2 regions of the Alkaliphilus sp. B6464 genome follow, and region 2 is predicted to be linked to the other one. Evidence: a T-box and tRNA genes for the amino acid it is inferred to sense, from the RefSeq annotation. Region 2 holds a T-box; the other holds one or more tRNA genes.

Region 1 (3,257 bases), 650 kb from region 2:
TTGAAAGCTAGATAACAATATTAAAGCTACTATTAATAACATAACAATTCTCTTCATAAAATCACCATCCTTAATATTGTAAAATATTCCATTATTAATATTATCATATAACCTCTACCAATAACATTACAGCTATATTACATTTCTATTACCCATAAAAAAGTCTAAATATCATTTAGTTTTTGATTGGCTTACTAGTTTTTGATATTATATTTAGTAAAGAGAAGTTAGGAGGTAATCATGAAAATTAAAACATTTGAAGTAGAGGATAGAACTATATTACCAAAGAACTTAGGAGAAATATTTAATACAACTGAGTATTGTGTAATAGATATTGAAACAACAGGACTTAGTAGAAAGTATCATCAAGTTATTTTGATTGGGATTTTATATAATGTAAACGATACTATTATATTAAAACAATTTTTTGCAGAAAATCCTAATGAGGAAATTAGTATTTTACTAGAATTCTCCAATATTTTTACAAATTTCCCCTATGTTATTACCTATAATGGCGCGACATTTGATATACCTTTTCTAAAAGAACGTTTTATGTTTAATAAGTTAGAATGGAATTTTGATAATATTAAACATATTGATATACTGCAGTGTCTTAGAAAGGAAAAAAAGCAACTTCCATTAGAAAATTTTAAACTAAAAACTGTTGAGCGTTTTGTAGGAATTAATAGAAAGGATACTATTAGCGGAAAAGATAGTGTGCTGTTATACAAGGAATATGTTAAAAATCCTTCACCTAGTGTTGAAAAAACAATATTACTTCATAATTATGAAGATATTTATTATTTAAATAAGCTACTTACTGTTTTTGATAGTATTTCCATTGAAAAATACGACATTATAGGAAAAGAGATAATTGTAAATTATAATTCTAAAAAAATTAATTTCAATGTATATCCTAAAAATATATTAATTAAGAAGGGTTTTTTACATATAAAAGGACTTACTGAAAGCTTTAAAGATATACTAGATGTTATATATTATGGATCTAACTTTAATTTCGAATGGCATCCCTATAATGGCGAGTTCAATATTGAAATTCCATTATTTGAAGGTTATCTATCTACTGGAGAAAAATGTAGTTATATTAATTTAGAAAATTTTAATTTATCTAAATCACTATTTAATAAAAGTGATTATTATAGCGAAAAATACTTTCCCAATAGACTGATGATTTTAAAGCTCGGCGGACATCTTAACATTCACTTAATAGGAGAACTGCTTTCTATTATTTTAAAATCTATATTCCCTAAATAATAAATATAAATACCATAAAGTTCCTATATTTTAGTTAGGTTTATTTAGTGTACCCAAAAACATGTAGAACCCTATGCTCATATTAAAATAGGCTCAAATGCAATAATGGAGCAGGATTACTGATAATCCTACCCCAACTATTGACAAAGAGCCTCATTAAACAATAATAAAAAGAACTGATACATAAAATATCAGTTCTTTTTCTGGTGCCCAGAGGCGGAATCGAACCACCGACACGGGGATTTTCAGTCCCCTGCTCTACCGACTGAGCTATCTGGGCTTGTTTTGTACTTTCTTGTACAATGAAAATGGTGGGCCTTCAGGGACTCGAACCCCGGACCTGCCGGTTATGAGCCGGACGCTCTGACCAACTGAGCTAAAGGCCCTCACTTTTATGAGTATATAATTGTACCTGGTCCGGGTGGAGGGATTCGAACCCCCGGCCCCATGGTCCCAAACCATGTGCGCTACCAAACTGCGCTACACCCGGATTTAAAATGGCGGAGAAGGCGGGATTCGAACCCGCGCGCCACTTACGCGACCTAACGGTTTAGCAAACCGTCCTCTTCAGCCTACTTGAGTACTTCTCCATTTTAGGATATCTACATTATACACTCATTTAATATATAATGCAATAATAATGGCGGAGAGGGTGGGATTCGAACCCACGGCCCCTTGCGGAGTCACTGGTTTTCAAGACCAGCTCCTTAAACCACTCGGACACCTCTCCATTATTAGTTGGTGACCCATCCGCGACTCGAACGCGGGACACCCTGATTAAAAGTCAGGTGCTCTACCGACTGAGCTAATGGGTCAAAATGGCTGGGATAGCAGGACTCGAACCTGCGGAATGACGGAGTCAAAGTCCGTTGCCTTACCGACTTGGCTATATCCCAAAACTTGGGGTGGATGATGGGAGTCGAACCCACGAGTGCAGGAGCCACAATCCTGTGTCTTAACCACTTGACTACATCCACCATAATAATGGAGCGGAAGACGGGACTCGAACCCGCGACCCTCGCCTTGGCAAGGCGATGCTCTACCACTGAGCCACTTCCGCATGCTTCAATCACCCAATTTTTTAAATTTGGTGTGAGTTGAATACCCAGCATTAGCTGAGTTTCCTTGAAACGTTTTACAATAATGGTGCGGGTGAAGGGAGTCGAACCCCCACGGTTTCCCGCTAGATCCTAAGTCTAGTGCGTCTGCCAATTCCGCCACACCCGCATATTTCAATTACTAAAATCCTTGATTTGATGTAATTAGAGTCCTCAGCATTCACTGAGTTTCTTTTTAAAATGGTGGAGGGAGAAGGATTCGAACCTTCGAAGTCGCTGACAACAGATTTACAGTCTGCCCCCTTTGGCCGCTCGGGAACCCCTCCATATTTATATTGTATCGTTAATCATAAATCTCAATTTGTTTATACAATCAATCTACATCAACAAACAGATGGTGCGCCCAGAGAGATTCGAACTCCCGACCTTCTGATTCGTAGTCAGACACTCTATCCAGCTGAGCTATGAGCGCATTTTGGAGGCGACACCCAGATTTGAACTGGGGAATAAAGGTTTTGCAGACCTCTGCCTTACCACTTGGCTATGTCGCCATCTTAAATTACTTAATCATGGTGATCCATCCGCGACTCGAACGCGGGACACCCTGATTAAAAGTCAGGTGCTCTACCGACTGAGCTAATGGACCCTGTTATTTTCGAATTAAATGGAGCGGGTGAAGGGAATCGAACCCTCGCGATCAGCTTGGAAGGCTGACGTTCTACCATTGAACTACACCCGCATATATGGAGCTGGTGATGGGATTCGAACCCGCGACCTGCTGATTACAAATCAGCTGCTCTGGCCAACTGAGCTACACCAGCATGCTGTAATTACCCAAATCTTTGATTTGGTGTGATTACAGTACTCAGCAAATGCTGAGTTACCTTTTAAAAATATATTAAAATTGGCGACCTGGAAGGGACT
Region 2 (3,257 bases):
GGATCAATAGAAGAGCTTAAAACAAAGTATAATAAAAATTTAGAAGACTTATTTGTAGAATTGGTAGGTGGAACAAATGAATAGTAAACATATATTGCTTGTTTTTAAAAAAGAGGTTAAAGATATTTTTAGAGATAAACGAACCTGGATTGCAAGTGTTTTAATACCTATGTTAATTTTTCCGCTCTTATTTTTCTTTATGAATATGGGAGTAAGCAAGATGGAGAAAAACTTACAAAATGATATTGTTGTTTTTATTGAAACAAATGAGCAAGAGGCAGATATTATACAATATCTAAAAAGTGGAGTAGGACTTAAAGTAGTTGATGTTGATAATCCTTATGAAGCTTTACAAAAGGGAGATATTAAGGCGATAATACAAATAGGAGAAAACTTTCAGAGTAAAATAAATGAGAAAGTACCTGGAGATATTAAAATAATATTCGATGAGGTAAGTAATGAATCCAGCATGGCTACATCTGTTGTGGAAGGAATTATTAATAAATATAGTGAAGAGGTTAGGCTTGAAAGACTAGCAGATATAGGAGTTGATCCAAAGATTCTTCAACCTGCCATTATAAATAGAGAGGCCTATGTACCTGAAGGACAGGAATCTAAGGGAGATGCTACAGCTTTAATGATGATAACATTTTTGCTTCCGTTTTTCTTAATGATGTATCCTGTGGTAGGTGGTATGCCAGCGGCAATAGACCTAGGAGCAGGAGAAAAGGAGAGGATGTCTTTAGAGCCTTTATTGGCAAGTGGCGCTGATAGACTTTCTATATTGACTGGTAAATACTTAACTGTACTGTTAGCTTCTGTACTAGGGACAATTACTTCGTTAATTGGCGTTCTTGCAGCAGCTAAAATAGCTCCAAATATAATGCCTTTAGAAGTTCGCATTTCTCCGCTGTCTATGTTGATTTTGGTAGCTACATCATTACTTATAGCTATGATGTTAAGCGGATTGATGCTTTCTATAAGTGTATTTGCTAAATCTTATAAGGAAGCAGGTACCTACTTAAGTCCTGTTACAATTGTACTAATGGTTCCTGCATATTTAACTATGTTTATGGATATTCGTACATTATCAAACCGCATGTTTTTCGTACCATTACTTAATGCTGTGTTGCTAATGAAGGAAGTCCTAGTGGACATTATTAACCCCCTTCATATTGCGACTACATTTGGTGTTTCTATCCTATTGGTAGTGGCATCACTTCTATTTATGAAATACATGTTTAATAAAGAATCTGTTATTTTTAGATCTTAGCAGATAATAAAATCTTCCTTTAAGAGGTCTGAATTTAAATTTTATTGGAATAAATTACTTAAATTATAACTTATTCACATTTTTTAGTACATAATTTTCTATGTGTTAGAAAAATATTGACATTATATGAATAATTGGCTATTCTAATAAGAAGAATATAACAAAATAGTTATAAATCTATGATAGGAAATAGTAAAAAATGATGCTTTGCAGAGAGAAAACCGTTGGTGGAAGGTTTTTAAGCTTTAGTTTTTGAACCAGTCCTTGAGTGAAGGGTTGAAAAAAGTAGATCCTTTCGGTTCGTGCCGTTATACGATTAAGAGAACCTTTTTAGGTTAATTAGAGTGGTACCACGGGTGAAATATAATCTCTCGTCTCTATTGTTTATAGAGATGAGGGATTTTTTATTGTATAAAACCTGTATAAAAAAGGAAGGAGATTCAATATGTCAAAAAAAGATAAGCAATTTGTTGAAGAAATCACCCCAATGGAGGTAGACTTTGCACAATGGTATACAGATGTAATTAGAAAAACAGACTTAGTTGATTACTCACCAGTTAAAGGCTTTATGGTTATTAAGCACTATGGTTATGCTATTTGGGAAAATATTCAAAAGTATATGGATAACAGATTTAAAGATACAGGACATAAAAACTGTTATTTCCCACTACTTATTCCAGAAAGTTTACTAAAGAAAGAAGCCGAGCATGTAGAAGGATTTGCTCCTGAAGTGGCGTGGGTTACTCATGGGGGAGATGAAGAACTGGCAGAAAGGCTTTGTGTTAGACCGACATCAGAAACTATTATTTGTGAAATGTATTCAAGATGGTTAAAGTCCTATAGAGATTTACCATTTTTATATAACCAATGGTGTTCAGTTGTTCGTTGGGAAAAGAGTACGAGACCATTCCTTAGAACCTCAGAATTTTTATGGCAGGAAGGGCATACTCTACACGAAACTTATGAAGAAGCCCAAGATGAGACTTTGCAAATGTTAAATATTTACAAAGAAACTGCAGAAGAATTATTAGCTATGCCAGTTGTTGTGGGACAAAAGAGTGAGAAAGAAAAATTTGCTGGAGCATATGCTACTTATACTATGGAAGCTTTAATGCATGACGGTAAAGCACTTCAAGCTGGTACTTCCCATAACTTAGGTCAACACTTTACAACAGCCTTTGATATTACTTACTCAGATAGAAATGGGGATCTTAAACATCCTTATCACACATCTTGGGGTGTTTCTACAAGGTTAATCGGTGGACTTATTATGGTTCATGGTGATAATAGGGGACTTGTATTACCTCCAGGAGTGGCTCCTGTTCAGGTTGTTATAGTTCCGATAGCATCCCACAAAGAAGGCGTGCTAGATAAAGCTAATGAATTATTTAGTCAGCTAAAAGGCAAGTTTAGAGTTGAGCTAGATGATCGTGACAACTATTCTCCAGGTTGGAAGTTTAATGAATGGGAAATGAAAGGTGTTCCAATAAGAATAGAAATTGGACCAAAAGATATCGAAAAAAATCAAGCCATGTTATTTAGAAGAGATGAATTAGAAAAAGAAGCTATTTCTCTAGATAATCTAGAGGAGGCAGTAGAAAATCTCTTAAGAGATATTAATAACAACTTGCTATATAAAGCTAAGAAAATGAGGGATGAAAAAACCTATATAGTAAAAAGTTTTGATGAAATGAAGGAAGTTATGGAAATAAAGCCTGGTTTTGTTAAAGCCATGTGGTGTGGAGAAAGAGAATGTGAAGAACATATTAAAGCTGAAACTGGTGTTACTATAAGATGTATCCCATTTGAGCAGGAGGACTTAGGCCATACTTGTGCATTCTGCGGTAAAGAAGCAAAACATATGGTATATTTAGCTAAAGCATACTAATCTAAGACTCCATCTCAACTAAGTCTTTGCGTATCTGTATAAAAAGTTGCTCTTAAACTTATATTAGAGTTTAAGAGCAACTTTATTTTTTAGGAT

Evidence for each region. A T-box is a leader RNA that pairs with one kind of tRNA and senses whether it is charged. The one in region 2 lies ahead of proS (proline--tRNA ligase), so its partner is inferred to be a tRNA-Pro.
Region 1: it has a tRNA-Pro gene. The T-box ahead of proS (proline--tRNA ligase) is inferred to sense a tRNA for this amino acid. The anticodon was not compared.

The regions. Positions count from the first base shown of each region.
Region 1 is NZ_CP058557.1:2,320,156-2,323,412, reverse strand. Features, by position in the region: gene HYG84_RS11540 (S-layer homology domain-containing protein) at 1-57, opposite strand, end outside; gene HYG84_RS11535 (ribonuclease H-like domain-containing protein) at 241-1,275, shown strand; tRNA gene HYG84_RS11530 (tRNA-Phe) at 1,480-1,555, opposite strand; tRNA gene HYG84_RS11525 (tRNA-Ile) at 1,585-1,661, opposite strand; tRNA gene HYG84_RS11520 (tRNA-Pro) at 1,689-1,765, opposite strand; tRNA gene HYG84_RS11515 (tRNA-Ser) at 1,774-1,865, opposite strand; tRNA gene HYG84_RS11510 (tRNA-Ser) at 1,917-2,005, opposite strand; tRNA gene HYG84_RS11505 (tRNA-Lys) at 2,015-2,090, opposite strand; tRNA gene HYG84_RS11500 (tRNA-Gln) at 2,095-2,171, opposite strand; tRNA gene HYG84_RS11495 (tRNA-His) at 2,177-2,252, opposite strand; tRNA gene HYG84_RS11490 (tRNA-Gly) at 2,261-2,335, opposite strand; tRNA gene HYG84_RS11485 (tRNA-Leu) at 2,420-2,502, opposite strand; tRNA gene HYG84_RS11480 (tRNA-Tyr) at 2,575-2,659, opposite strand; tRNA gene HYG84_RS11475 (tRNA-Arg) at 2,729-2,805, opposite strand; tRNA gene HYG84_RS11470 (tRNA-Cys) at 2,810-2,884, opposite strand; tRNA gene HYG84_RS11465 (tRNA-Lys) at 2,904-2,979, opposite strand; tRNA gene HYG84_RS11460 (tRNA-Gly) at 2,999-3,072, opposite strand; tRNA gene HYG84_RS11455 (tRNA-Thr) at 3,078-3,154, opposite strand; tRNA gene HYG84_RS11450 (tRNA-Asp) at 3,239-3,257, opposite strand, start outside.
Region 2 is NZ_CP058557.1:1,668,185-1,671,441, forward strand. Features, by position in the region: gene HYG84_RS07970 (ABC transporter ATP-binding protein) at 1-84, shown strand, start outside; gene HYG84_RS07975 (ABC transporter permease) at 77-1,273, shown strand; T-box leader at 1,444-1,655, shown strand; gene proS (proline--tRNA ligase) at 1,719-3,161, shown strand.